DNA from 3 places in the Pseudogracilibacillus sp. SO30301A genome. Region 2 is predicted to be linked to each of the others. Evidence: predicted binding sites of a transcription regulator. Region 2 holds the regulator's gene; each other region holds the start of a gene.
The links. Region 2 encodes Rex, which represses fermentation and respiration genes when NADH is low (regulators of the CRP and FNR family bind a similar motif). Its sites were predicted from a motif close to TTGTGAAATATTTCACAA; they were not measured.
Positions count from the first base shown of each region.

Region 1 (10,092 bases), on a different contig from region 2:
AATTCAAATTGGTTTCTTACTTTTATCCATTGTTGTTGTTTAGTTACTCCCGGTCTATCACCAATTTTTGCAATTCTTTTATTTGCTAAGCGATTAATTAATGTTGATTTTCCAACGTTAGGAACACCGGCGATTAAAGCACGCACAGATCTTTTTTGAATTCCTTTTTCAATGCGTTTTTTCTGCTGTTCTAATCCTTTTTGGTTAACCAGCTCAATCACTTTTATTATATCTTGCTTACTATTCACATTTACCGGTAAGCTAACAATTGCTTTTTTTTCAAAATAAGCTACCCATTCTTTCGTTTTTATAGGATCGGCTAAATCATTTTTCATTAATAAAACGATTTTCGTCTTATTCTGAATTAATTCTTGTAGCATAGGGTTCATCGAAGCATATGGTGCTCTTGCATCAACTAATTCAATTACTACATCAACTAATTTTAAATTTTCTTCAATTTCTCTTCTTGCTTTAGCCATATGGCCGGGGAACCATTGTATCAATTTATTGCCACTCCTATTCTTTAACAAAATGCATACGTTCAAATGGCCAGTATACAAGATTTGTTTTTCCTACAATCTGATCCATACTGATCAATCCAATGGATCGACTATCGGTGGAGTTACTCCGATTATCTCCTAAAACCAACACATAACCTTCTGGAATAACCTCATGACCACCAGGTAGCATTTCAAGTGAAAAATCATTTGTCATAATCGGATAAACTATCGGGGTAGTTTCATTATGGCGTAAAAAAGGCTGGTCAACTTCTTCTCCGTTAATGTATAATTTATTGTCTTTTACTGCCACATGTTCTCCTGGTAAACCAATTACCCGCTTAATAAAATCTTTTTTATCTGAAGCATGAAAGATAACGATATCGAAACGTTCTGGTTTCTTGAAATTATAGATAAATTTATTTACTATCATTTGATCACGATCATATAATGTTGGTTGCATGGAGGGTCCATCGACAATAATTGGGGAAAAAAAGAACTTTCTTACAATTAAAGCAAGTAAAAGGGCAATGATAAAAGCTTTAGTCCAATCATACCAATTATTTGTTCCTTTATAAGCCACGTTTCTATCCCTCTCCATTCCACTAATATTATTGTAATGTAGCTGCTTCACTTTTGCCAATAAATAATTATACCAAAACGTCAGGACATTTTTGGCAACTTTAAAATTGTGTTAAAAAAAGGAGCCTGCATAGCGCAAAGCTCCTTTTTATCTCTTTAATAAACTTATAATCGTTCTTTAATACGCGCTGCTTTACCACGTAAGTTACGGATATAGTACAATTTAGCGCGACGTACACTACCGCGGCGTGTTACTTCAATTTTATCGACACGTGGTGAGTGTAATGGGAAAGTACGTTCAACACCTACACCGTAAGAAATTTTTCTGACAGTAAATGTTTCATGAATTCCACCATTTTGTCTTTTAATGACAATCCCTTCGAATATCTGAATTCTTTCTCTCGATCCCTCAACAACTTTAGCGTGAACTCTTACCGTATCACCAGGTCGAAAATCAGGATGGTCAGTGCGTAATTGATCTTTCGTAATATCTGCAATTAATTCTTGCATTTACTTTCACTCCTTCCAAACTAATGCTCTTACCTACAATTATCGTTTAGATAGCGGAACATCGTTTTAAAAGCTTAAACGTTTTAAGCACATCATATAATATAACATAAGGTAAAAAAGATCACAACTATAAAAAGCTTAAACGATTAAATTACATGAACTGTAATCTAAAGTTTATAGTGATTTTCTTTCTTGATTTAACCCATCTAGTAAGAGAGATGCTTTTTTTTGAAAGAAAAAAACAAATAGTAATAAAAAAATACCGAATATATTTATAAATATATTCGCAGATATGATCAAACCACTGGAAACAATTAACAAGATACGGTCAGACACTTTCAACATACCATTCATATAACCTATTATCCCGGAATTTAAAGCAAAAAGACTAATCATAGTAATGAATACAGCATACACGATTTCTGTCACTGTTCCATCCATTAGTAAGGGAGGATGGAATATAAATCCAAATGGTATAATTAAAGATGCAGCACCTATTCGAATTGCCTCAAAACCTACTCTCGTTGGATTTTCCCTCGCAATACCAGCCGCTGCAAATGCAGCAACTGCTACTGGTGGAGTGATCGCAGAGATGATTGAGAAATAAACGATGAATAAATGAGCCGACATTTCACTTATTCCTAGGTTTATCAAGGTTGGTGCTGCTAGCATAGCTGTTAAAATATAAGCCGCAGCAACCGGCATCCCCATTCCTAAAATGATACACATAATCATCACTACCAGTAACGTTGGTAGCAGATAACCTGCTGTAATATTTAAGATGATACTATTCAATTTCCCTGCCAATCCTGTTGTCATAATACCAGCGATTACTAATCCTGCAGAAGCACATGCAGTCGAAATTGGAATAGCTGATTTAGCACCGTGAGAAGCTGCAGCAATTATCTTTTGAATACTGAACTTGTCTTTTTTTGTAAACATACTAATGATAATAATCACAATAATTGCATAAATTCCTGTTCTTGAAGGACTAGTTCCTTTTAATAGCAATGTAACTAAGACAATTAATGGAATAAAATGATACCAACCTAATTTAAGTACTTTCTTTATATCTGGAATGTTTTTAGTAGCTACCACAGGTAAATTGGTTCGGATTGCTTCCATATGAACCATGAGAAATAATGAAAAATAAAAAAGTATACCTGGTAAAACCGCTGCAATTGCAATTGAATTATATGAGATCCCAGTAACTGCTGCCATTAAAAAAGCCGACGATCCCATTATTGGTGGCAGTAAACTTCCCCCTGTAGAAGCACAGGCCTCAACAGCCGCTGCAAATCGTGAGGAATAGCCAGTTTTTTTCGCCATTGGAATTGTAAAAGCCCCTGTAGTAACTACGTTTGCCGTTGGACTGCCCGAGATCATTCCAAAAAAAGCACTAGCTAGTATTGCAATTTTAGCAGCTCCCCCTTTTGTTCTACCAGCAATAGCTATGGATAAATCAAAGAAAAATTGACTGGCTCCAGAGTAATGTAAGAAAGAACCAAATAATACGAAGACAAATACAAAAGAAGCTGCTACAGCAATTGGTGATCCCCAAAGACCGTTAAAACTAAATGCTAATTGATCTAGTACTTCTATTTTCGTCATTTCATGGTGGTGCCAGATCCCTGTCAAATGATGTCCAAAAAGTGCATAAATAATAAATATTAATGCGATTGTAATGATACCAAAGCCAATTGTTCTTCTTGCCGCTTCAATACATAATAAAATAAAAAGAATGCCAAATAATAAATCCCAGTTTGTTAATTGATCAATACCCACAGTCCTTGTTGCTATTCTATCAGAATGCACTGTATAATAAATACCACAACAGGCCGAAAGTAGCATAAAAAGTAAATCGAGTAAAACTCCGATGGTACTCTCTTCGGAATTTGAAAAACGGTATATAAAAAATGTCAATATTAGAATAAAAGCTAGATGAATTGCATTTCGGTGATAGGATCTAAACTAGGATACAAAATAATCCACAGTTGATATAAAGCCATCAAGAAGCCGATCCACATAAATACATACCGCTTCAAGCCTCGTAAATTTCGAACACTACCAACCCTGAAAATTGCTGTATATCGTTTTGTTCGAATCATTATGAATCTCCACCTATTACATTATCAATTATAGAGGATGGTCAAATAGTCCGGTAAAAATGACACTGCGAACTTCTTGATCCTTTTTATCCTCCTTTTTGAACACGCATTTATACTCAATGGCAGCTAAACTAGGCTCAATCGATCAATCCATTTTCTTTATAAAATCTTTCAGCCCTAGGTGAAGAGGAACGGCACCTACCTCGGCAATCGTTACATCATTCACAGAATGAAACCCTTTATGAACATTTCTTAAATAATCCAATTGGTTGTATATTGCTTTCGTAACTAGATAGACAGTTTCCTCATTCATTTCTTCATTAGTAATTAGGATCGTAGGAGTTTTAACGGTAAGATAATCTTTCTCTTGGAATTCATAACTTCCGGCGTCAATTGTAAAAGGTTCCATATCAAATTTCTCCACCAAATGATCGATCGCTTTTTCACCAATTGGGATTAATTTCAAGTCGATAGTAGTAGAAGCTTCCATAATATCGCCAGCAGGAATCGGTACCATTTTCCCTAAGCTATCGATTTTAGAATCGGCCATTAGTTCAAATGTCTTTCCTCCTGATAAAAAGTTCACTTCTCCTCCATTAACCTTAATATCCTCATACGTTATACCATAAGCTTCGAACACAGCTGCCGAAACTAGATCTCCTAAAGCCCCTTTTTCACCCGGCGAATAACGAAGTGGATATTTGTTTTCTGCAATCTCTTCAACGGAATTAAATGGTGCTGACTGTGGTGCAACTAGTTGAAATGTATTATCTGGAATAAGACTTGCTACTGCACGAACATTTCCATATTCTTCATCATACGGATCTAATCCTTTATATGCATAAAAAGCAGTAAGGGATTCGGATATCGCAAATCTCGTTTTACCTTGTGAAACTGATACAGGATTACCAAAAACAGTTCCTGGAACAGAGCTAATTAATGTACTAGGATACTCTTTACGAACAGCTTCTGACACCCCCTCAGTAAACACAGACCAAACTCCTCCGACACTACCTCCAAAAATAGTTAGATTCCCTTCAATATTCTTCTCTTCTCCATTGTTTTCATCTCCACATCCAGAAACGAATATACATAAAAAGATAGTTACTAGTAATACACTTTTTTCACGATGTATCCTCCTATTGTTCAACTTGAATTAGTGTCAACCGTTTTTTAATTAATCGTTTGTACGGTTAAACTTATATCTAAAGATCGAACAGAATGCGTTAAAAATCCTAGAGAAATATAATCGAATCCTGTATTTGCATACTCATGTAAGTTGCGTAATGAAATTCCTCCTGATGCTTCGGTGATAATCGACTGTGGAATAAGTTCCATGAACTCTATTACTTTATTCGGTTCACAATTGTCCAACATTATAATATCCGCTCCGACAGATACTGCTTCTAACACCTGCTCTTTTGTCTCCACTTCTACTTCAATTTTACGCGTATGTCCAATTTGGTTACGAATGCTAGATACAGCATCCGTTATAGAACCACATAAAGAAATATGATTATCTTTAATCAACACACCATCATACAGTCCACTTCGATGGTTCTTACCTCCTCCAATCCTTACAGCGTATTTTTCAAGCATCCCAAGACCAGGAGTTGTTTTTCGCGTATCACATAATTGGATATTCGGATCGTTTAATGTCCTAACACATAAGTTCGTTAATGTAGCAATTCCACTCATCCGTTGTATTAAGTTCAAGATTACCCTTTCACCGGATAATAAATGGACAGCCGGTCCTCTAACCTGGGCAAGCGGCTCATAACTAGCTACTTCTTCTCCTTCAGATATAAGCAGCTCTACTTCCATATGAGGATCTAGTAACGTATAGGCTTCTTTTATAATTGGAAGTCCAGCTATAATTCCACTTTCTTTGGCTGTAAACAAACCTGTTGCAATTTGATTTGGATGAAAAATTGCTTCACTTGTCAAATCGCCATTACCTATATCCTCAAGTAAAAATCCTTCTATTAGCCTGCGTAATTTAAGTTGATTCATTGTTTACCCCTTTCTTATGTGAAATGATTCACAAAAAGTTTAAAAATAATAGCCGCCCTTTGTCAGAAGGCATGCTTTTAGCCATCACACTTAAATACTAGCCACATATAATATACATGTGTCTTGTCACGTATCATGACATAAAACCTCCATTAAAACAAGTTTTTTATGGAGGTAAATTAAGATTTTCTTATTTGTTTTTTAATTCTTGTAAAATTTGACGCTGTTTATCATTTAATTGAGCTTCTTTTAGTAGGTCTGGTCTTCTTTCGTAGGTACGCTTCAGTGACTGTTTCATTCTCCACAATTCAATTTCAGCATGATTGCCCTGTAGCAGTACTTCAGGTACTTTCATTCCATTGTATTCAGCAGGTCTTGTATAATGCGGATGTTCTAATAAACCGGTAGAAAAAGAATCTTCTTTTGCAGAATCTACATTGCCAAGTACATTAGGTAATAGCCTTACAACACTGTCAACAACAACAAGCGCACCGATTTCACCACTCGTTAAAACATAATCTCCTATTGAAATTTCATCAGTAACTAATGCTTCTCGGATTCTCTCATCATATCCTTCATAATGTCCACAAATGATAATAAGATGCTCTTCTTTGGCAAGTTCTTCTGCTTTTTTCTGTGTATAGCGCTCACCTTGTGGACACATTAAAATAACTCGAGGGGTTGAGTTTGTTTCATTTTTGACATATTCAATAGCATCAAATATTGGCTGAGCGGTTAAAACCATACCTGCTCCTCCACCATATGGATAGTCATCTACTTTTTTATGTTTATTCTTGGCGAAGTCTCGAAAGTTTATTAAATTATAATCGAATTGTTCTTTTTCATGTGCTCTTTTTAAGATCGAACTATTTAACGCTCCGTCTATTATTTCTGGAAACAAAGTTAATATATCTATTTGCATCATTCGATTAATCCTTCCATTAATTCTACCGTAACCAATTTTTCTGCCACATTAACATGTTTAACTACAGGTTCAATATACGGTATTAAAATTTCTTGATTTTTTTTTCCTCTAACGACCCACACATCATTCGCACCAGGAGAAAGAATAGATTCAATTATTCCTAGTTCCTCGTTTTCCGTTGTTATGACTTTACATCCAATAATTTCATGATAATAAAATTCATTTTCTCCCAATTTCCCCTGCTGATCTTCTTTAATTTTTAATTCCTTTCCTTTTAAATGCTCTATATCTTCGATCGAATTATATCCTTCAAAATGAAGTAGAAGATTATTTTTATGGGTTCGGAAGCCGTCAATTTTTAAAGGTATTAAACTCGCTTGTTCAGTAATATAGACAGTATTTCCAACTTGAAATCTTTCAGGGAAATCTGTTATTTGCTGTACTTTGACTTCCCCTTTAATTCCATGTATATTAATTATTTTCCCTACTACAAACATAAAATCACCTTATTCATAATCGATTCTTTCTACAATATTATCTTTAATAACGATCGATTGCTTACTTACGAGTTCTGCCCAATTAGCGCCAACTTCAACAGTGACAAGTGCATCGAATTCTTGTTCAATGATTTCACTGCCAATCTCAAGTAATTCAAGCTGTTCTAATTTAAAATCAATAATTGCAATTTTATCTTTTCTACTGTTAATTTCTTGATCAAATCGTTCTTTTATTTCAATCTTAGAGGTATTACTCAGTTTATTTTTAAGTTTTCTTTGTTCAAACAATAGTTGTTGACACTCACGTTCTAATTGAATTTTATTTTGCTCGAATTTTTTACGTAACTCTTCTTTACTCTTTTCAGTGATTACTTGTTTGATTTGAACTCGTTTAATTATTTGCATCTTTCGACCTCACTCTCTTAAGATTTCGACGTAAATGCAAGGAAGGACAAGCATAGTAAGTACTGCTTATTAGAAGTATATGTATAACTATTTCTGAAAAAGGTAATTTAAATTGCGGAGTTAAAAGAGGAATATTATGAAGGGAAAAGACCTTCCTTTTCCCTTCTTTATTACATAATATCTAAAAAAACTCGTTTATTTGTTTCTTGTCTAGCGGAATAAACAATGGTACGGATAGCTTTGGCTATTCGTCCATTTTTACCAATAACTTTACCAACATCATTTTCGTTAACAGTTAAATGGTATACAATTTTGTTATCTTCTTCCCGCTCATTCACAACAATATCTTCCGGATGGTCGACTAACGGGGTCACGATTGATTCAATTAAAAGTTTCATGTAATCACACTACTTTACTTCTTGATTTTTCGCATCGTGAAATTTTTGCATAATACCTTCTTTTGAAAATAAGTTGCGAACTGTATCACTTGGTTTTGCACCTTTTAACATCCAGTCTAATGCTTTATCTTCATCAATTTTAACATCTACCGGATCTGAAACTGGGTTATACGTTCCAATTTGTTCGATTGAACGTCCGTCACGTGGTGAACGAGAATCAGCTACAACGATACGATAAAAAGGTTTTCTCTTTGCACCCATTCTTTTTAAACGAATTTTAACTGCCATATACCTTGCACCTCCTATATTCATCTAACACAATTATCAATATTAACATGGTTAATAAAGTCTGTAAAGTGTTTTTACATGACAGTCTACATAAAAGGTAATTGGAATCCTTTCCCTTTTTTCCCCTTTTGCATATTGGTCATTTGTTTCATCATTTTTTTCATATCATTAAACTGCTTTAGTAAACGGTTTACCTGAGACACACTAGTGCCAGAACCTTTAGCAATTCTTCTTTTTCGACTCGAATTCATGATGGAAGGGTCTTGCCTTTCTTCTTTTGTCATTGACTGAATAATCGCTTCTACATGGACTAATTGCTTCTCATCAAATTGAACATTTTTCATACCTTTCATTTTGTTGGCACCGGGAATCATAGCTAATAAATCCTCTAACGGTCCCATTTGTTTTACTTGGCTCATTTGTTCAAGAAAATCATCAAATGTAAAGGACATCGTACGCATTTTTTCTTGCAATTGTTGTGCTTGTTTTTCATCAATATTCGCTTGAGCTTTTTCAATTAATGTTAAAACATCGCCCATACCAAGAATTCGGGACGCCATTCGCTCCGGATGAAATTCTTCGAGTTCATCCAGCTTTTCTCCTGTACCAATAAATTTGATTGGTTTATCAGTCACAGCCTTAATAGATAAAGCAGCACCGCCTCGAGTATCCCCATCAAGCTTTGTAAGCACTACCCCTGTAAGATCTAATTGCTCATTAAAGTTCTCAGCAACATTAACGGCATCTTGTCCAGTCATTGCATCTACGACTAAAAAGATCTCATCCGGCTTAACTGCTTCTTTAACATCTGCTAATTCCTGCATTAACTCTTCGTCAATATGGAGACGCCCTGCAGTATCGATAAGTACATAATCTAGATGTTCTTCCTTTGCATATTCAATCGCTTTTTTACTTATTTCAACTGGACTTACTTCTGTACCCATCTCAAATACAGGAATATCCAATTGTTTTCCAAGTGTCTGCAGTTGCTTAATTGCTGCCGGTCTATAAATATCACAAGCAACCAAAAGTGGCTTTCTATTATATTGCTTTCGGAGTAAATTAGCCAGTTTTCCCGTTGTTGTTGTTTTCCCAGCACCTTGAAGTCCTGACATCATGATAACAGTAGGTGGACGATCGCTCGTTGCAATTTTACTTTGCTCGCCACCCATCAAAGTTGTTAGTTCCTCTTGAACTATTTTAATTACTTGTTGACCAGGTGTTAAGCTTTCCATTACTTCTTGACCAACTGCACGCTCTTTTATTTCATTAATAAAATTTCTAACGACTTTGAAGTTAACGTCTGCTTCTAATAAAGCAAGGCGTACTTCTCTTGCCATCATCTTTACATCTTGTTCACTAACTTTTCCTTTACCTGTGATTTTCTTTATCGTTTCTTGTAAACGTGATTGTAATCCTTCAAATGCCATAGAAGGTGTCCTCCTAGTCTATTTTCTGTAAAGCATCAATTATTTCTGCTAATTGATCTGATAATTTTGCTTGTTTGGATTTCTCTTTTAACTCGGTTAAAAGATTTTGACGTTGTTGAAATTTACTATATAACTTAAGCTTTTCTTCATATGTTTCTAATAACTGTTCTGTCCTTTTTATGTTATCATAAACTGCTTGTCTTGACACGTTACTTTCACTGGCAATCTCACCTAAAGAATAGTCTTCCCTGTAATACAACTCCATATAGTCTTTTTGTTTATCCGTTAGAAGCAAATGATAAAAATCATATAACATATTAATTCTTGTCGTTTTTTCAAGCATCTATCTCATCCTTTAAGTCATCTCCATGTCCTATTCATTTTCCTCTTCTAACATATCAGCAAATAACCCGTAAACGAATTTATGAGCATCAAATTT
Region 1 is NZ_JAXHDD010000001.1:174,224-184,315, forward strand. Features, by position in the region: gene ylqF (ribosome biogenesis GTPase YlqF) at 1-503, opposite strand, end outside; gene lepB (signal peptidase I) at 517-1,098, opposite strand; gene rplS (50S ribosomal protein L19) at 1,245-1,589, opposite strand; gene SPD89_RS00890 (TRAP transporter permease) at 1,764-3,512, opposite strand; gene SPD89_RS00895 (hypothetical protein) at 3,527-3,697, opposite strand; gene SPD89_RS00900 (TAXI family TRAP transporter solute-binding subunit) at 3,843-4,847, opposite strand; gene nadC (carboxylating nicotinate-nucleotide diphosphorylase) at 4,871-5,710, opposite strand; gene trmD (tRNA (guanosine(37)-N1)-methyltransferase TrmD) at 5,901-6,632, opposite strand; gene rimM (ribosome maturation factor RimM) at 6,632-7,132, opposite strand; gene SPD89_RS00920 (YlqD family protein) at 7,142-7,537, opposite strand; gene SPD89_RS00925 (KH domain-containing protein) at 7,708-7,935, opposite strand; gene rpsP (30S ribosomal protein S16) at 7,945-8,223, opposite strand; gene ffh (signal recognition particle protein) at 8,310-9,653, opposite strand; gene SPD89_RS00940 (putative DNA-binding protein) at 9,667-9,996, opposite strand; gene ftsY (signal recognition particle-docking protein FtsY) at 10,027-10,092, opposite strand, start outside.
Region 1: a site for Rex is predicted at 5,727-5,744, ahead of nadC (carboxylating nicotinate-nucleotide diphosphorylase). Genes of this name have one in related genera too.

Region 2 (10,092 bases):
AATCTTCTGTAATAACTTCCCCACCAGTTAAAATTGCAATATCTTCTAACATTGCTTTACGACGGTCACCAAATCCCGGAGCTTTTACCGCAACAGCGTTAAATGTTCCACGTAATTTGTTAAGCACCAATGTTGCAAGTGCTTCACCTTCAACATCTTCAGCAATAATTAAGATGGATTTCCCTTCTTGCACAACCGCTTCAAGAACTGGTAAAACTTCTTGGATATTAGAAATCTTTTTATCTGTAATTAAAATGTATGGATCTTCTAAAACTGCTTCCATTTTGTCTTGGTCTGTAACCATATATGGAGAAGCATATCCGCGATCAAACTCCATACCTTCAACTACTTCTAGCTCAGTAGAGAATCCTTTTGATTCTTCAATTGTAATAACTCCATCATTTCCAACGCGCTCCATTGCTTCAGCAATTAGTTGTCCAATTTCTTCTTCACCGGAAGAAATAGCTGCAACTTGCGCGATTGATTCTTTATCTCCGATGTTGTTAGAAATACCTTTTAGTCCTTCCACTGCCGTTTCAACAGCTTTTTCAATTCCACGACGGATACCTACTGGGTTTGCACCTGCAGTAACGTTTTTAAGTCCTTCACGGATCATTGCTTGTGCTAACACTGTTGCAGTTGTTGTACCATCACCAGCTACATCGTTTGTCTTGGAAGCAACTTCCGATACAAGTTGTGCACCCATGTTTTCAAATGCATCTTCCAATTCAATTTCCTTAGCAATTGTTACACCATCATTGGTAATGAGTGGTGAACCAAACTTTTTATCAAGAACAACATTACGTCCTTTAGGTCCTAATGTTACTTTTACAGCATCCGCTAATGTGTCTACCCCATTTAGTAGGGATTTACGAGCTTCTTCACTAAATTTAATTTCTTTAGCCATAACTTAATAGTACCTCCTTAAAATATTTGTATCTTTATGTTTGTGATAAGCATGTTACTAAGTATGTTTCAAATCGTTATTATTCAACGATTGCTAAAATGTCACTTTCTCGTAAAATTAAGTATTCTTTACCTTCGTACTTAACTTCAGTACCTGCAAACTTAGAGAAAATAATATGGTCATTTTCCTCTACTTCTAGCGCAACTTTTTTACCGTCAACAATTGCACCTGAACCTACCGCAACCACTTTACCTTCTTGTGGTTTTTCTTGTGCAGAGTCTGGCAGTACGATACCGCTCGCAGTTTTTTCCTCCTGCTCAACAAGTTCGATCACTACACGATCTCCTAATGGTTTAATCATGTAAAGAAACCCTCCTTAGACTTTATAATAATATTTTTTCTCATTGTTAGCACTCGAGACTGTCGAGTGCTAACACCAATTATTATAATAAATAATTTTAAATTAAAATGCAAGTGTTTTCTACTTTATTAGATTAATTCAATAAAAAAGAGGGCTGCTTCCTCTACTAAATTTTTGGGTAAAAAAACAAACAGAGAAAAGAATAAACTTTTCTCATTCTCTTCTCTGTTTATAGGGATATAAAACATTATTGAAAAACATTTCTCCACTCGGACTTTTTGGCGAGCATTTTTCGGGCATTTTCTTTTGCACCTTCTAGGCTATGGCTCGCTGCCCAACCACATTGCACTTCATTGCATGCAGGGACTTCCGTAGCTTTTAGTACATCTTCCAGTACTTTTTCCACTAAATTTAAAATATCTTCATAATCATCATGGTTAATCACAGATAAATAATAACCAGTTTGACATCCCATTGGACTAATATCTACAATTTTATCTGAATAATTTCTACTAAGTTCCGCCATTAAATGTTCCAGTGAATGTATAGCCGGCATTTCCATGTGCTCTTTATTTGGTTGAGTAAAACGAAGATCATATTTATAAATTTCATCCCCGTTAATTCCCTTACTCACTCCCGCTAATCGTATATAAGGAGCTTTTACTTTTGTATGATCCAGGTTGAAGCTCTCCACATTTAATTTCTTTACTTCACTCATTGGTATCATCCTCCTAATAACTTTTTTGTTCTTTTGCAGTGTATTAATCCCATTAATTTACTTGGTTTATAAAATATATCACTTATAGTTACATAAGGCAATGATCTTTTTCCAATAATATTTAAAATGGATTGAAAATCATATCCTTCATTAATATTAACTGTATTCACTTTATGATATGATACATAATGTAAATTTAATTACAAGGGAGTTTTTTATTTGTTTCCTAAAAGATATTGGTTTGTCTTTTTAATATACGTATTAATGTTAGTAATGACAGCAGTTGTTCCCGTTATTTTATATTTTGGATTCGGAATTGATCCGCTTGAAGTAGCGATTTATTCCAATGTAGTCGGCTTTATTATTGGGCCAATATTAGTCTTATTATTAATGCGGAAAGATTTGAGTCAAGAAAAAATTGCACACCCAATTTCGGCCGGGAGAATTATTGGATGGACTGCACTCGGTGTGTTATTAGCTTGGAACACGCAAGCAATTGCAGCCACCATTGAAATTGAGTTTTTCGGCATCGATCCTTCTTCTGAAAATACCGAAGTCATCGTAGAAATGACAAGAATGAATCCGATATTTTTGTTAATACCTGCAATCAGTGCTCCCATTTTGGAAGAATTAATTTTTCGGAAAATCATATTTGGATCACTTTATAAAAAATTCAACTTTTTTTGGGGCGCCCTTATTTCCTCGCTCATTTTCGGTGTACTTCATATGGATTTAACTCATACTTTAATATACACGACAATGGGATTTGTTTTTGCCTATTTATATGTCCAATCGAAAAGAATTATTGTGCCGATTCTCGTACATATGACATTAAATACAGTCACTGTTTTAGCACAATTACTGATTGATCCAGAACAATTAGAGCAAATCCAGAACAACGCTATGTTTATTTTCTTTGGAGGCTGATATTTTTGAGAATGGCAATACTTTATTTTTTAATGGGGTTACTTTTTGCTTATTTAGCATACACAAGTGTCCAAGATACGATATGGAATGCAACAACAATATTACTAGCTGCTGTTGCTGCTCTAGGCTTTGGAGTAGGGTACAGATATTTGCGCATGCATTTAAAGAAAGAATAAAAATCAGACAGAGACATAACGAAAACCTCAACTCCAAAGACGGACGATCACAGGATGATTTTACTTCACAATTGAAAGAAACTGTGTCATAGCTATTTAATCATTACTGGAAAGAATGACTCGACCTTCAAGATGTCGAGTTGATTTTGAACATGTCGAGTCGTTTCCGAACACGTCGAGTCATTTTCCAACATGTCGAGTCAATTCCGAACAGGTCGAGTCGATTCCAAACATGTCGAGTCGTTTTCCAACATGTCGAGTCGTTTCACAACATGTCGAGTCATTTTCCAACATGTCGAGTCGTTTCCGAACACGTCGAGTCGTTTTCCAACATGTCGAGTCGTTTCACAACATGTCGAGTCGTTTCACAACATGTCGAGTCGTTTCCGAACATGTCGAGTCGTTTCACAACATGTCGAGTCGTTTCCGAACATGTCGAGTCGTTTCCGAACATGTCGAGTCGTTTCCGAACACGTCGAGTCGTTTCACAATATATGAGTCGCCCCCTACCCCTAGATATGGAGTTGATACATAACAAGTAGACTCTTATGTCGCCGTTTATGGATAAACCTACTAATTAGAAAATCCGAACTAATATAAATTTTAATAGTTCAGATTTTTCACCCAAGAACCAAAACTTTTGTCCCGGTATTTTACAATGGATAGTTTTTCAAAAAGTAAACAAATGATTGCAATTCAACGGATAAATCAATATGATGTATACGAACATCTTCTGGAAGCGTAAGTCTAGCTGGTGTAAAATTAACGATTCCTTTTACCCCTTGTTGAACGATTCGATCGGCGATTTCTTGGGCAGCAGAAGCTGGCACAGTTAGGATTACGACTTCAACATCCCCTATTTTTTCTTCTAAATCATCGATATGATAAATTGGCACACCCCCGATAAATGTACCGGCTTTCTGCTTGGAACGATCAAATGCCATCGCTAATTTTGTATTATTATTTCTTGAAAAGTTATAATTAAGTAATGCTGTCCCTAGGTTTCCAACGCCAACTAAAGCTACTTCTGTCATTTCATCATGTGCCAACGTCGTTTTAAAAAACTCAAGCAAATAATCCACATTATAACCGTATCCTTTTTTCCCCAAAGCTCCAAAATAGGAAAAGTCTCTGCGAATGGTTGCAGAATCAACTTTTACTGCATCACTTAGCTCTTTTGAAGATACACGTGTTTTCCCTTGATTATGTAGATTGGATAAAAATCGATAATATAAAGGTAAACGTCTAGCTGTTGCTTGTGGTATTTTATGTTGCAAATTGATTCCCCTCTTTCTAATTTCCTTTATATTTCGTCTCGTGAAAAGTCTCCTGACTTTCCACCAGTTTTTGACACTAAATATGTTTCCCCAATGACGATACCTTTATCGATCGCCTTACACATATCATATACGGTGAGTGCCGTTGCCGAAGCGGCAGTCAATGCTTCCATTTCAACACCTGTTGAACCTTTCGTTTTAACAGTAACGTTTATTATTAATTTATACTTTTTATCCGTTTTTTTCCAATTAAAAGTTATATTAACTCCACTTAAAGATAGTGGGTGACACATCGGAATCCAATTAGAAGTATTTTTAGCTGCCATAATCCCTGCTACTTGAGCAACTGCCAAAACATCCCCTTTAGCAATTTGATTCTCGGTTATTTTCTTATAAATTTCGTCTATTACATAAACGCTAGTTTGTGCAGTAGCAATCCGAACAGTCGTTTTTTTATCTGAAATATCGACCATTTTGGCACGACCTTGTTCATTAAAATGGGTGAAATTTGACATCGATTATTCACTCTTTCACATATATTCTATACTTAGTTTAGCAGATATAGTCAGATAAGTCCGATATAAAAGCCTTTTTCTATCTCAAGTTGATAGGAATTGCAGAGTAGTTAGTAAATAAGATACACTTGAATAGGAATGGGGTGTACAACATGATTTTAATGCAATTAAAAAATATCGTGAAGTCTTTTGCTGGCGACATTATTTTACATGACATTAATATGGAAATTCAACATAGAGACCGCATTGCAATCGTAGGACGAAATGGTGCGGGCAAATCAACCTTACTTAAAATTATGACAGGTGAAATGGATTACGATCGTGGTGAAATTTTTAAAACGAAAGATTTGACCATTGGTTATTTAGCACAACATAATGATTTAGTTTCCACACATACCATTTTGGAGGAAATGCTGTCTGTATTCACTTCATTTATTGAAGAGGAAATAGAGTTAGCTAATCTTGCTGAGGAAATTGAGAAAAAGAGTTCCAATGGGAAATATGATGAAAAGCTAATTAATGAATATAGCAGACGTCAAGAAAATTTTGAACAAAATGGAGGTTATCGTTATAAAAGTGATGTAAAAGGTGTTTTAATCGGTCTTGGTTTTCCCGAAGAAGACTTTGATTTGTTTGTTAACGACTTAAGTGGTGGACAAAAAACACGTCTTTCGCTGGGAAAGCTTTTATTGCAGAGACCGGAATTGTTAATTTTGGATGAGCCAACGAACCATTTGGATATTGCCACATTAACTTGGTTAGAAAATTATTTAAGTAATTATGAGAAAGCACTACTAATCGTATCGCATGACCGCTATTTTTTAGATAAAATCGTAAATGTAGTTTACGAAGTTGCTCATAAGCAAACATATAAATATCACGGATCTTACTCAAACTTTCTACAACAAAAGGCATTAAACTACGAACGAGACTTAAAATTGTATGAACGCCAACAACAAGAAATGAAGGAAATGGAGGACTTCATTCAACGCAATATCGCAAGGGCTTCTACAACGAAGCGTGCGCAAAGCAGGCGTAAACAATTAGAGAAGATGGAAAAAATTGACCGACCTTTAGGCGATGAATCCAGTGCATCTTTTTCTTTTGAAATCGAAAAAACAAGTGGTAATGATGTCCTCTCTGTCAATGACTTTTCCTATACGCACCCGGACGAAAGTGAAGCCCTATTTAAGAATGTTTCTTTCAACCTTCATCGTGGTGAAAGAGTTGCACTTATTGGGGAAAACGGTATCGGCAAAACTACTCTATTAAAAGCAATAATGCTAAAAAGTCAGGAAAATATAAGATTAGGATCCAATGTACAAATTGGTTACTATGCTCAAGAACAAGAAAATTTAACTCCAAAAAATACGGTATTAGCGGAAGTGTGGGATGAATTTCCGAATAAAACAGAGCAAGAAATTCGGACTGTTTTAGGTAATTTTTTATTCACTGGTGAAGAAGTGGAAAAAAATATTTTTATGTTAAGTGGTGGAGAAAAAGCAAGAGTATCTCTAGCTAAATTAATGTTAAAACGGTCAAACTTTCTATTACTAGATGAACCGACAAACCATTTGGATCTTATGAGTAAAGAAGTACTTGAAGCTGCTTTACAAGATTACGCAGGAACGATTTTATTCGTTTCTCATGACAGGTATTTTATTAATAAAATTGCCGACAAAGTTTTTGATTTGAAGCATGATGGTGTAACAATTTACCTCGGAGATTATGATTATTATTTGGAAAAAATAATGGAACAAGAAGAGATTAAAAAACTGGAGAAAAATAAAAATACAAAAGACAAGGACAATCCTAACTACGCACAATTATCATTTACTGAACAAAAAAGATTACAAAGTAAACAGAGGAAGAAAGCAAGACAAATAACAAAACTGGAAGATAAAATTGAAAAATTAGAATTAAAACTGGAAGGAATAGAATTGTCCATGACCGATCCAAATAACTTTAATGATCATGAAAAACTATTGGAATTAACAACAGCATCAAATGAAATAAAAGAACAGATTGAACGCTTAATGGAAGAATGGACAATGTTACAAGAATAAATCAAAACAGCTTGTAAGATTTTTTGTACAAGCTGTTTTTTGCAATGATCACTTTTTACCTTTTGCAAGCCCACCCCGGTCAACTCCTTGTGGAGGCTCCATCAGATTAGCCCCACCATCAGCGTAAAAGGAAACTTTTGGAAGCAACGATGCATTCATCCACAACTAATTAAATAAGAAATCCTGTTGACGTGACTGCTCAACCGCTACACGATAAACGATACCATATCCAATCATTGTAGATATTATAGTACTTCCTCCATAACTTATAAATAAGAGTGGTATCCCGGTTATTGGCATGATCCCAATCGTCATTCCAATATTTTGGAATGTGTGAATTAGTATTAAGGCCATAAACCCAAAACAGACATAGGAACCGTAAGGACTAAATTGAAAGCTTTTCATTCCGAGAGTTACCAACTTATAGATCAGTAAAAAGAAAACAAAAATAACAATGGAAGCACCTATAAACCCAAAACTTTCTCCAATTATTGAAAAGATAAAATCTGTATGTGCCTCAGGTAGAGCAACTTCCGGATTATTCATACCTTTTCCTGTTAATTGTCCAGATCCAATCGTAAGTAGAGAACGATCAATTTGATACCTGTCATCTTCTACTTGTTGCGTTGGATCAAACCATGTCATAACTCTATCAATTTGATAAGGTTTAATTCCTAATACAGCTTGCGAAAGATCCGGGAAATTCACAATCAAGAGTACTGCCATAACAAGTGCGGCAATCCCACCTACTATCATAACAAAAAGAATCTTCCAATCAATACCGGACAAGATTATTAACATTCCAGCTATAAACAAAAATACGACGGACGTTCCTAAATCGGGTTGTTTTAAAATAAACGCAATTGGCAGCAGAGTTGCAAAAATAATTTTTAAGATTAACCACAAGTCACTGTTCAACGTATTATTGACAAACTTTTCTTTATGCTTCACAATAAGTGCGGCCAAAAACATAATAAAGACTATTTTTGTTATTTCAGATGGCTGTATTGTAATAAATGGTATTTCATTAAACCAACTCTTAGATCCATTTACAGGGCGAGCAATTGAAGATGGACTAAAATGCAAAATAACTAATAGTAATACTCCAAAAATATAGAGATAAAGACTAGATTTATATAATTGCTCCAAATCAACAAATTGTATAGTTATTAATAACAAAATACCAATAATATAATATATAATCTGTTTTAAGGCAAAATTTCCTTCAAGCTCATATTGTCCAAGCTGTTGTGCATTATAAATTGCTAAAAGACTAATGGCGATAAAAGCTAATAATATAATAATAAGATCAAGCTGTAAATAATGTGATTGTTTCTTTGACATTTTGTCTGACCACCAAATTTCTAAATTAAAATAAACAAAAGCAAACATGGAGAAGTCTCGATTCAGAAGGAGATATACGGACAAGACCTTTAGTGCAAACATTGAGTCAGAAAGGCATATTTTTTAGTTTGTTTTTATCCCTTTCTGAACTTGAATTGTACTTATTTTATGTGTAACATCATACCTGAATTGGTCTTCTGGCAATTGTTTTTCTTGAATCATTACTGAACCTCCGCCAATGATGGAAGGAATTGTAAGGACACTTCAAAGATAATAAAATACACTCGTTTAATTATAAAACTTTTTACAGTATTTTTCTAGTTATCCACAATATTTTATTTAAAAACCTTTATTCACACACTTATTCACAAGAACCAGATTGCTATGCTTTATATAATACGCTTTATGCACAACTCTGTGGATAGTCTGTGCATAATTATGTTAATTCCATTGATGCTTTTCCGTTTAAATCCCAGGATGCAAATTTCCCTTGACGATATTTAATGCTAGCTGCGGCTGCGATCATTGCCGCATTATCTGTACAAAGCTGAATTGGTGGAATGTAAACAGGAATAGTTGTATCGATAAATTTTTCGTTAATTTTAGATCGTAACCCTTTATTAGCCGCTACTCCTCCAGCTACTATTACTTGTTTTACTTTGTTTTGCATTGCAGCAAGGTATGTTTTTTCCGTTAATACATCCACAACACTCGCTTGAAAACTTGCCGCAATATCTTCTTTTGTAATTTCTTCTTTGCGCTGTTGTTTGTTATGAATATAATTAATTACAGCTGATTTTAATCCGCTAAAACTAAAATCGAAGCTATCTTTTTCTAACCATGCTCTTGGGAAATCTAGAATATCCTTCCCTTCTTGAGCTAGTCGATCCATATGTGGTCCTCCTGGGTACGGCAAATCGAGTGATCTTGCAATTTTATCATATGCTTCTCCTGCCGCATCGTCTAAAGTCTCACCAATTAATTCATATGCTCCATGCTCACGCATTAAAACCAGTTCAGTATGTCCTCCTGAAACAATTAATGCAAGAAGAGGAAATTCAAATTCTGTTTCTAATTGATTCGCATATATATGACCAGCTATATGGTGAACACCAATCAATGGTTTATTTTTCGCAAATGCCAGAGCTTTAGCCGCATTTATGCCAACTAAAAGTGCACCGATTAAGCCAGGTCCTTCTGTCACAGCAATGGCGTCAATTTTTTCCCAAGTTATATTTGAATGTTGAAATGCTTCCTCCAAGACAACTGTTATTTGGTCTGTATGTTGTCTTGAAGCAATTTCAGGGACGACACCTCCAAATCGTTTATGACTTTCTATTTGGGAAGAAACGACATTTACAAGTGTTTCCCTTCCATTCTTTACAATTGCAACAGCTGTTTCATCACAACTCGTTTCGATACCTAAAATAATATGATCTTTATTCAATATAAGTTCACCCACATTACTAATGCGTCTTCGCCGTTATCGGAATAATAGCTTTTTCGAATTCCTCCAGGTACGAGACCAAATTTTCGATACATTTTTTGAGCAATGATATTCGATACACGTACTTCTAAAGATAAACGACTCGCACCTTTTTTAATAGCATACTGGACAGCAAATCCAAATAATTTTTCACCTATTTTATAACCTCTATACGTTGGTAATAATGCTATGTTTGTTATTTGTGCATCATCTTCTACAATCCATAATCCAACATAACCGATAATTTTTTCTTCGTCTTCTTCGATCACAAAATAATGAGCGTAGTTATTTTGATTGATTTCCTGTACAAATATT
Region 2 is NZ_JAXHDD010000080.1:2,845-12,936, reverse strand. Features, by position in the region: partial or broken gene groEL (chaperonin GroEL) at 1-907, opposite strand, end outside; gene groES (co-chaperone GroES) at 987-1,268, opposite strand; gene SPD89_RS21285 (S-ribosylhomocysteine lyase) at 1,516-1,986, opposite strand; gene SPD89_RS21280 (CPBP family intramembrane glutamic endopeptidase) at 2,206-2,913, shown strand; gene SPD89_RS21275 (YdiK family protein) at 2,925-3,089, shown strand; gene SPD89_RS21270 (redox-sensing transcriptional repressor Rex) at 3,743-4,372, opposite strand; gene moaC (cyclic pyranopterin monophosphate synthase MoaC) at 4,393-4,881, opposite strand; gene SPD89_RS21260 (ABC-F family ATP-binding cassette domain-containing protein) at 5,034-6,947, shown strand; gene SPD89_RS21255 (FtsW/RodA/SpoVE family cell cycle protein) at 7,113-8,291, opposite strand; gene tsaD (tRNA (adenosine(37)-N6)-threonylcarbamoyltransferase complex transferase subunit TsaD) at 8,728-9,738, opposite strand; gene rimI (ribosomal protein S18-alanine N-acetyltransferase) at 9,735-10,092, opposite strand, start outside.

Region 3 (10,092 bases), on a different contig from region 2:
TTGCAGCCAGAACCGTACTCGCTTTAACATTACAAATTCCGGCACTCTCCCTTATTATACCGGCTATTCCAGGGATGATTTTTACAGCACTGACGAGTTATCCATTGAAGAAGATTATTCGTCGAGTTTATGAACGAACAGGAATGAAAAAGTATGAAAAAGTGGTATAGTGTTCGAATGCGTTCGAGTAAAGGAGGTTCTCACGAAAACGGTGGTCAACATATTTCTGGAGCTGAACGACTCGTTACACCTGTTGAATTGGAGACAACAACGACAGAAATGATTCGTCGGGCAACAATGCACACACGTGGAGAAGCAGATTTTATTTCATTAAAAATAGAATCGATTCAACCGAGTGAAATCCAATACATTCTCCCTTTATGCGTAAAGGAAATCATAAATGAAAGTCATCATACAACAAAAAAAGTATTGCAGGAACAATTAGTGTCCTCACCTATTCCACAAGAACTCCTTTTCTCTTTATATGATTGGATCATTCAGGATAACGTTACAAGAGGGGCTGCCGTTATTGATATTAATAGTGGTAAACGCATGGATCCTATGATAGATCGTGGAGTACGTGTTTCCCATTTTGATTGGGACAAAGAGTTTAAAGACAAATGGTCGACAGAAAAGCTTGGTGTCTATAACGAAAGACGAGCAGAAGCAATTGCCTTAGCTTCGAAAGTCGCCGCAGCTGGTACAATTTGCGAAATCTGTTGTTCTGATGACCCGGAATATACAACTGGTTATCTTACATATCAACATAACTTCATACGCATTCCAAATATGAAACAGAAAAATTCGCCATATGGCGGACGTGTATTTTTTGTCGATGCGAAAAAATTAGATATTGATGAATACATTCATTATTTAGAAACGACACCCGTTTTTATTGGAGGGATTTCATGAACGATTGGATTTTAAAAGAATGGGAAAAGATGCAACGCTCTCCCCTGTTACGACAATTAATGGTCACGGATAAAAACAGTCCTAAAACTATAATAAATGGAAAACGGAAAATTTTAGCTGCTTCCAATAATTATTTAGGACTCGCAACAGATGAGCGTGTCATTACAAAAGCGAAAGAAGCATTGGACCGCTTCGGAACAGGTAGTGGTGGTTCGCGCTTAACGACAGGGAATTTACCGATTCATGAGCGGTTAGAGCGAGAACTTGCTCAGTTTAAACAGACGGAAGCATGTCTGTTATATTCGAGTGGATTTTTAGCTAATCTGGGTGTTATTAGTGGATTAAGTGATAAAGAAACAATTATTTTTAGTGATGAATTAAATCATGCCAGCATTATTGATGCCTGTCGTTTAAGTAAAGCAAAAGTCGTCGTTTATTCCCACAACGACATGCAAGACTTGGAAGAAAAGTTAATCGACTATCGCACTCATTCGAAAAAAATAATCGTGACAGAAGGCGTATTTAGTATGGATGGTGACATCGCAAAACTTGATGTGTTACATTTTTTAAAAGAAAAATATAATGCACTCTTAATCATCGACGATGCCCATGCAACTGGGGTCATAGGTGAAAATGGTCGTGGAACAGCTGATTTTTACCAAGTAGACGTTGATGTGACAGTAGGAACATTAAGTAAAGCATTAGGAAGTGAAGGTGGATTTGTTTGTGCAAAGCAAGAAATAATTAAGTTTCTTATTCAAAAATCCCGTCCGTTTATTTTCCAAACGGCACTCGCTCCCGCTTCCGTTGCCGCAGCACTTATGAGTGTCCATATCATCCAAACGGAACCACAAAGACAGAGACGATTATTGGCAGTCGGTTTGAAATTACGAAAAGCATTATCCTCATTCGGGTATACGGTTCTCGACGGACATACACCGATAATTCCAATTATTATCGGTGATCCAGAAGATACGGTACGTTTCCAAAAAGCACTTAATGAACAAGACATATTTATTCCTGCTATCCGCCCGCCAACAGTTCCTAAACATACGAGCCGTCTTCGATGTACGCTAATGGCAACCCATACGGATGAACATATTCACATGATTATTCATGCGTTTAAAAAGAAAAGCGAGCAAAAAGAATGGTTTTAAATCTATTTTCATTTATCGAGGAAAAAATACGTAAAGAATTTAACTTCTTTACGTATTTCTTCTCTAAGGTGTTATTTATTTTTATTCGTATATTGACGCATATGCTCGTTGATTCCAGTGAGACAGATAGGCGCTGGATCGTTCGTCGTATCTACGTCTACGCTTGAACCATCAGTAGGTAGTGATTCTTCAAAAACCATTTCGTATTTAGAAACGGACAATTCCGTACGGTTATTAAATAAATTCGTATGGTGATCTATCTTTAAGAAGTCCCGATAATTCGATTGTAAAATTCCGGAGAAAAACTCACCAACAGCTCCTGAACCGTAACTGAATAAGCCAATTCGAGCCCCTGCCTCAAGCTCCTTTTGATCTAAAAGCGATAGTAAACTTAAATAAAGTGATGCTGTATAAATATTTCCAACTTTTCGACCATACAATGTGCTTATATGATAATTATCCTTTAACTTTTCTTGAACGTCTGTCGAACCCTCTTCTAGAATCGTCCGTAATGCTTTTAATCCTATTTTTGTATACGGTAAATGGTAGCAAATCGCTTCAAAATCGGCGATAGATAATCCCGATTTCTCCTTGTATTCCTTCCATACTTGTCCAAAAAACGCTAAATATTGTTCATTGGAAAACTTTCCATCAACAAAAGCAACATCAGAGTATGTCGGGCGCCAAAAATCCATTATATCTTTTGTCAAATAGGCACTTATGTCATCAAGCGCCATAATCCTTGGATTTGCACTGATAATCAGTGCAACAGCACCCGCTCCTTGCGTAACTTCTCCAGCTGTATGTAAACCGTATCGGGCAATATCGGAAGCGAGTACAAGTACTTTACTTTCTGGATTTAATGCGATATGACCTTTAGCTAGTTGAATCGCCGCAGTTGCCCCATAACAAGCTTGTTTCATCTCAATTGTACGAGCATCAGGACGAAGCCCAAGCAATTGATGGACATATACTCCTGCTGATTTAGATTGGTCGATTCCTGACTCTGTTCCAAACATGACAAAATCAATCTTTTCTAAAGACTCATCATCTAATATTTGCAATGCAGCATTTGCTGCTAGTGTGACAGGATCTTGTGTAATTGGGGCAATAGCCATTTTTTCTTGCCCAATACCAATCGTTAATTTTTCTGGTTCTACACCTCTTGCCTCAGCTAATTTATTCATATCCACATAATATTGTGGTATGTAAAAACCTATTTTATCAATTCCAATCTTCAATTATACTTCTCCTTTTCTAACTTTCTCGTCTTATTATATGTGAATTTTTTCACTTAAAAATGATATGATTACATTTTCTCATATCAAACAAGGAAAGAAAAGAATTACAAACAAAAAACTGGCCTTTAAAAATTTCATCTTCAGACCAGCTTATTTTTTATTCCTCTAACTCTTCGAATGCTTCCGGGTAAACAACTTCCTCAAACACTTCTCCTGTTGCCCCATCTTCGATATAAACAGTAACTTCCGTACTTTCCATATCTTCCCCACTGAATACTTGATAAAACATGCCAGAAAATCCAAGTCCGAGTACAGCAAATCCATCAAAGCTATCCTCGAAAACTTCTCGTTCGACGACCATTGTAAACTCAGTAAATGTTTTATTGTAAGTAATATCCTGAATGGACGTAAAGTTTTCATCATTGCTTATTTCGTCAACTGTTCCCTCAATTTCCTCCGCCATTTCTGTTAACATTTTCTTATGGTCTTTTTTGGTCATTTTAAATGTAACCGAGCCATCTTCATTTTCCGTAACCTCTTTCACACCTTCTGCTAAAGACTCTTCAATCATTTCCTCAACATTTTCATCCTTAAAAAATACTTCAGGAAGTGTCACTTCTACATTTAACAACCCTTTATCAACTTCAATTCCAGCATCTTCTTTGGCTTGTGAACCATTATCATCATCCACTTCTTTTTGCGTCTCCTTGTTTCCAGAACAAGCAGCAAGCACGAACAAACTTAAAACAAACATTATCAAAATTCTTTTCTTCACAAAAATCCCCCTAAAATTTAACTTTGCTAAAAAGTAACAGTACTACTTTAGCAAAATAAACATCTTTCGTATAGAGAACAAATATTCCATATGCAAGTTTTCGATTTTCTCTATTTGACTAGGAGATCAATTCATATTACAAAATAGGTAAATGAAGGTTATTTAAAGGGAATTTTTAAAAATCTATTGCAATAGATGGATTGTACGAGTAGAATATTGGTAATGATATTACAGGAGGACTTATTGTGTTTCGGTTTATTTCGTGGATTTTTATTGTTGTAGGTGCTTCGTTACTTTTATATGGTGGATACCAATTATGGGACTCCCATGTGAGTGAAGGGAAACGCTTGGAAGAAGCAAAAACAATCATTAGCGATGAAGTTTATAAAGGTAATAATGAAGATATTAGTAAGTATTATGAAGATATAAATACCGGTGACACGATTGGTTTGTTTTATATTCCTAGACTAGATCGTGAAATACCGATTATTGAAGGAACAGATGAAGACGAATTAGCTCAAGGAGTCGGTCATTACAAAGATACTGGTCTTCCTGGAGAAAATAGACAGATATTATTATCTGGACATCGTGATACTGTATTTCGTCAATTTGGAGAACTTGAACATGGGGATGAATTACATATTAAAATGGAGCACGGCACCTTTATTTATGTGATTCAAGACCATGAAATTGTAGACGCAGATGATCGAACAGTTATTGACCCAAGCCGTGAAGATGAATATTTGACCGTTTCAACTTGTTACCCTTTTTCATTTGTCGGTAGTGCGCCTGATCGCTATGTTGTGTACGCCTATCCGAAGGCGGTAAAATAACCCCTCTAAGCTTGGAGGGGTTTTATAACTTTCTACCCACGTTGATATTGATTACCGCTACGATGGTTAGTTTCTGAGTCTCGTGACAAGATGCACGCAATCTTGCTTAGCCGTTAAGACGCTTTTTTAAATTCATGCACCCATACTTCAAGGTTTGGAATCCACACAGATTCCTCATGAATTGATGTAATTGCCTTTTTATATTCTTCTAAACTAGTATACCCTTCTTGCTTAGCGTGTTCTTCGGTTACATCCCCCAGCTTTTGTTTGTAGACATTTTCCAACATAAAAATTTCGCCATCAACTTCCCAGGTATCACCAATATTACCGAAACGATTACTTCTACGAACAGCAGTCTTCTCACCTTTTTTCATTTTTTCAATATCTTCAGTTCTTGTCACTAAATTCGTAAGTTCATATTTATATTCCATTTTTGTACACTCCTCGTCACCTTTTATTATATAGAGAAATTATTACTTTGCTAAAAATATTCCGTATAAGTAAGAAAAAGTCAATTATCTTTCAATTTTACTCCTCAAAAATGTAATTAAAATCACACTTTATCTTTATGATCTATATTATCATGGATACTATAAGATATATACTCAGACGATGTAGGAGTGATTAATATGGTAGAGACAGAAGAAACGGATGACGGATGGTATTCTTTACATGATTTTAGAACGATTAATTGGGAAAAATGGCAAGAAGATTTTGAAACAACCAGAGAAAAAGCACTACAAGAATTTCATACCTTACTTGATAAATGGCAGAAAACAGAGGACAATAAACAAGGTGGCCATCAGTTATTTTCAATCGTTGGCCAAAAATTTGACATAATGTTTATGTTTCTAAGACCGGAGATGAAAGATTTAAATGATCTAAAAAACGAGTTTAACAAAACATCGATTGCGCATTATATGAAACCAGCTTATTCTTTTGTACCAATAATTGAAAAAAGTTCTTATACTAAACCTGAAATTAATCCTTATAAAAATCCAGAAATGTTGAAAAAACTATATCCGACGATTCCAAATTCAGAATATGTCTGTTTTTATCCGATGAGTAAACTGCGCGGTGAAACAAACAACTGGTTTACATTAGAAAAAAGACGCAAGAGGAAAATTAATGTTTGATCATATTAAAACTGCTAAACCGTTTACAGAAGAAGTAAAACGGATTATTACCGGATCCATCGGACTGGATGATTATGAATGGGGAGTTACATTGTTCTGTGACGATCCGCTGCAATTTAAAAAGTTAATTTACGATACACGTTTTGATAAAGTAAGTGCAAAATACGGTATCTTCGGATCATACTATATCGGAAATTTACTTCCTATAAATAAAATAGAACGCTATTTTGCTGTTTAAAAACTAAAAAAGTAATATACGGTAAAGAAGTTTCAAACAAAATGTTGATAGTAATTTTTAACTTGCAAATATTTATACAGTAGCTAAAAAAGCACAGAAACTCTGTGCTTTTTTAGAAGGTAAGAAAACTTTCTTACTGCATAAGAGCAACTTTGGCTTTCGCCATAAAGGCTTGGCGATAAGCCAAGTTTTCTAATGTTATAGGGACTTTTTCAACATCGACATTCACTCCTTTAGATGAACATTTAGTCTCCATTAAGGTTTGTCACCTCATCAAAAGGAATTGATTCACCGTTCATTAGAACATCTATTACATCATGCTCTTTATCTTTCGTTAAATAATATGTATTTTGCATTAATACATCATTTTGAGGATTAAGTACATTAAACTTTATCGTTATCGTATCCCCTTGTGTTTCTAAATCAGCTTCTACTTCCCCACTTGATTGAAAAATAATATAAGAACCTTTATCACCATCATTGATTAATTGAAGTCTCAAATTGGAATTAACTATGTTTTGCACGTTACTAGGGACGTTTTCAATTTTGCTAAAACTCAGAATTGATGAATGACAAGCCGATAAAATTGATACAAATAAAAACATAGATACATATACTTTTTTCATTTTTTTATTCCTTCCACCCCGTTCTTTAATATGGCTGATGCACTAAACAAAGATTTATATAAACATTTCAGGAAACGTTCAACATCGATAGAAATATACCAATCGCAAAAAATTATAGCAATTGTTATATTTTTGTATGCATTTTTATAATCTTTATATTTCATATTTTTAATCGTTCTTAAAAGGAATAAAATCGTTGGGATTATAAAAACAATCGGAAACAAGCTTTTATAAAATAAACTTAGGAATCCAAAGGAGGATAACTACTGCAAAAATATTGCCAATTTTCTTATCGCTAATATTTTCAGCATTTTGTTACCTTGCACCTTCCTTTTTTAATATCCCGATTAGCTTTTATCAATTAACGTATCCAAGATTGTTGAACATATAAGCTTGCAACGTATCGTTTCCAATATAAGAACAACTACATTGATACTAAAAATAATAATACATTATTCTTTTGTTTTTCCGTAATACGTAAGATTTATCGTTATTCTTATTTCGGCTATCGTACACAATTATAAAAGGTATTTATGAGCTTGTTAAATTATTACTTATAAGATATTTACAAAGCAAACAAACCTAGCTGCTGAGAAAAGAAATATTGCAACATCTTTTCGATTTATTCATATCCCCTTAAACAAATACAATAATTTTTCTGATGTAGTTAAACAGAACATACATCTTTCTCTGCAAACTGAAAGTTATGCTTTATTATATGTATAGTAACACAACACCCATTGTTTCTCACTAATTTTTGGGAAATTAAACCAAAAAAATCAAGGACATGTAACTTTAGTAATCACGTTACACAAATAACAAGCAATCTAACATACATATTAATAAATAAAAAGAATCAATGCGCTCGCTGAACATCCTTTCAATAAATAAAGTAAGATAAAGCCATTCTTATCCAAAAAAAAGGATGCTAATTCATTTATTTGCATCCTTAACTGCCATGATTTTTATTTTTTCTACTTCTTATCTGTTCGTTTGTTCTTCTATACGCTTTTATTCAAGATCTTGCAAATTATGCAGCGCTTCTTTTAATTTCCCTAATTCATCTAAGCTAAACGTAATGCCTTTTCCCATTTTCGTATGATCTTCTGACCAATCACGAATATCGTATTTCGGCTCTCTCCCGTTCCAACTAACCAAATTTAATTCTTTCTTCCACCCTTTGGATCCTTCAGATAATACGGCGACAGTTTCAATAACTTCAAAATTAAATGATGACATTCCGTTAACTCTCCTTATCAAGACAATATAGTTTGCGACTAAGCTCATTATATCATCCCTTATAAGAGCTTTCTCCTGTTTTGCCATATTAATATTTATTTTTCCTTCCGTTCTTGTTCTAGCTTTGTTGCCGCCTCTACATCTGATTCATCGGCAATTTCAGTCTGAAACCTTGTTGGAATGGGAGCTGATCGATCAGGTTCATGAACTCTATCCATCATGTAAATATGAAACACTGCCTCGGCTGCTGCTCCTAAATACGCTGCGGTAAAGGCAGGAAGAATAAGAGAGACATTGCCTTCCACCACTAAATTTCCTAACAATAAATAAAGTAGAAAAAAAGTCGCAAAATCCGCAATCGCTGCGACAGCTTTATTAATCCGTGGTAAGATAAATAGATCACCGATAAAAGTAATCGTAGACACAACTAAAGTCATCAACAGCAAGCGACCGATTGTAGCATGAAAGAAGATACCGAAAATCGAAAACGTAAGTACACCAATCCCAATAAATTTTATAATAAATGCTTTTAATTGTTCCATAAAATACCAGACACCTCTTTTTATCTCTTAGTATTTGGTAAAATAATTTTTTTATACTATGGTAGAGTTAGAAGTTTTAAAGGAGCGTTTTTTATGATTGAGGTATACACAGACGGAGCATCAGGCGGAAACCCTGGGAGAAGCGGTGTTGGAGTTTATATCAAAGCTTATGGAAAACAATACGAATATTCGATTCCTCTTAAGGAAATGTCCAACCATGAAGCAGAATTTCATGCTGTGAATAAAGCATTAGAAATTTGTCTAGAAAAATTCCCTGATGAAATTTTATCCTTTCAATCAGATTCTCAAGCAGTTGTCGTGGCGATTGAAAAAAAATTTGCCAAAAATCCAGATTTCAAGCAAATATTAGATGAGATTCTGGAAAAAGCAAGTCATTTTCCTTACTTTTTTATAAAATGGATTCCGAGCAAACATAATTTCCATGCCGACCAATTAGCAAAAAAAGCAATTCAAATGCAACAAAAATAGCTGGAACTATTGCTCATTGGTTCCAGCTTTTACTTTAAAAATAAAGGAAGATTTTATTTAATAAAAAAATAAAAAAATTCATCGACTAGTAAAGAAACCTTCATTGGTCCACCTATGAATCCTGTTTTTCGTTTCACTTTTACTTCCAAACGAATTAACCTTTGCTAATACTTATCTTTGAACCAATTATTTTCAGTACCTTTCTTCATAAATTTTTATAGATCCCATCTTTACCATACACATACAGAAACGGTCCTCGCATAAATACAGGACCAATGATGATTTTGCCATTTTTATCTATTAATTGTATTTTTTCCTTTGAGGTAATTGTCCGATTTTTTATGCGAAAACGCATTATCGTATTAATATCTACTTGACCAATTAAGCCCGTTTGATCAAACATAAATTGTTCTATTGAGTTGTCACCTTCTATACGATAACGTATCGTCTCTTTCATCCCATTAAGTTGAACTAAGAAAAAATCATCATAGTAATAGAAATACACTTCCTTTGAATTCACAACATTCAAGGCATAACAATCAATAATTCCATAACTGCCTGCCCCCCACATTTTTTGACCATTTATACTATACGCAATAAGACCTTCACTACCCATGGGCTGTTCCCATCCGAAATTACCAAATATCCCCTCATCAAAATAACTCACCCAAATTGTATCAGTTTCATCAATATGTACATGTTCAATGCCATCTCCAAGTGTAAAGGCAGCAATTAACTGCCCGTTTGAATTATATCTTCTAGCATTTCGTTCAACATATTTTCCATCTTTTAAACAGCGTCCTTGAACAAGTAGTAAAGTGTCATCTGAAAATAAATCAACTTCCGTTGGTATAAAAGGAACATTTTTTAATTCCACCGTCTCTATATTTACACCTTTGATAAT
Region 3 is NZ_JAXHDD010000075.1:2,819-12,910, forward strand. Features, by position in the region: gene SPD89_RS20825 (hypothetical protein) at 1-170, shown strand, start outside; gene SPD89_RS20830 (6-carboxyhexanoate--CoA ligase) at 154-912, shown strand; gene bioF (8-amino-7-oxononanoate synthase) at 909-2,069, shown strand; gene SPD89_RS20840 (hydroxymethylglutaryl-CoA synthase) at 2,141-3,310, opposite strand; gene SPD89_RS20845 (hypothetical protein) at 3,468-4,085, opposite strand; gene SPD89_RS20850 (class D sortase) at 4,331-4,918, shown strand; gene SPD89_RS20855 (ASCH domain-containing protein) at 5,032-5,349, opposite strand; gene SPD89_RS20860 (chlorite dismutase family protein) at 5,548-6,054, shown strand; gene SPD89_RS20865 (chlorite dismutase family protein) at 6,047-6,292, shown strand; gene SPD89_RS20870 (peptidylprolyl isomerase) at 6,538-6,918, opposite strand; gene SPD89_RS20875 (YdbC family protein) at 7,930-8,157, opposite strand; gene SPD89_RS20880 (DUF2512 family protein) at 8,253-8,699, opposite strand; gene SPD89_RS20885 (ribonuclease HI family protein) at 8,793-9,188, shown strand; gene SPD89_RS20890 (hypothetical protein) at 9,394-10,092, opposite strand, start outside.
Region 3: a site for Rex is predicted at 3,348-3,365, ahead of SPD89_RS20840 (hydroxymethylglutaryl-CoA synthase). Genes of this name have one in related genera too.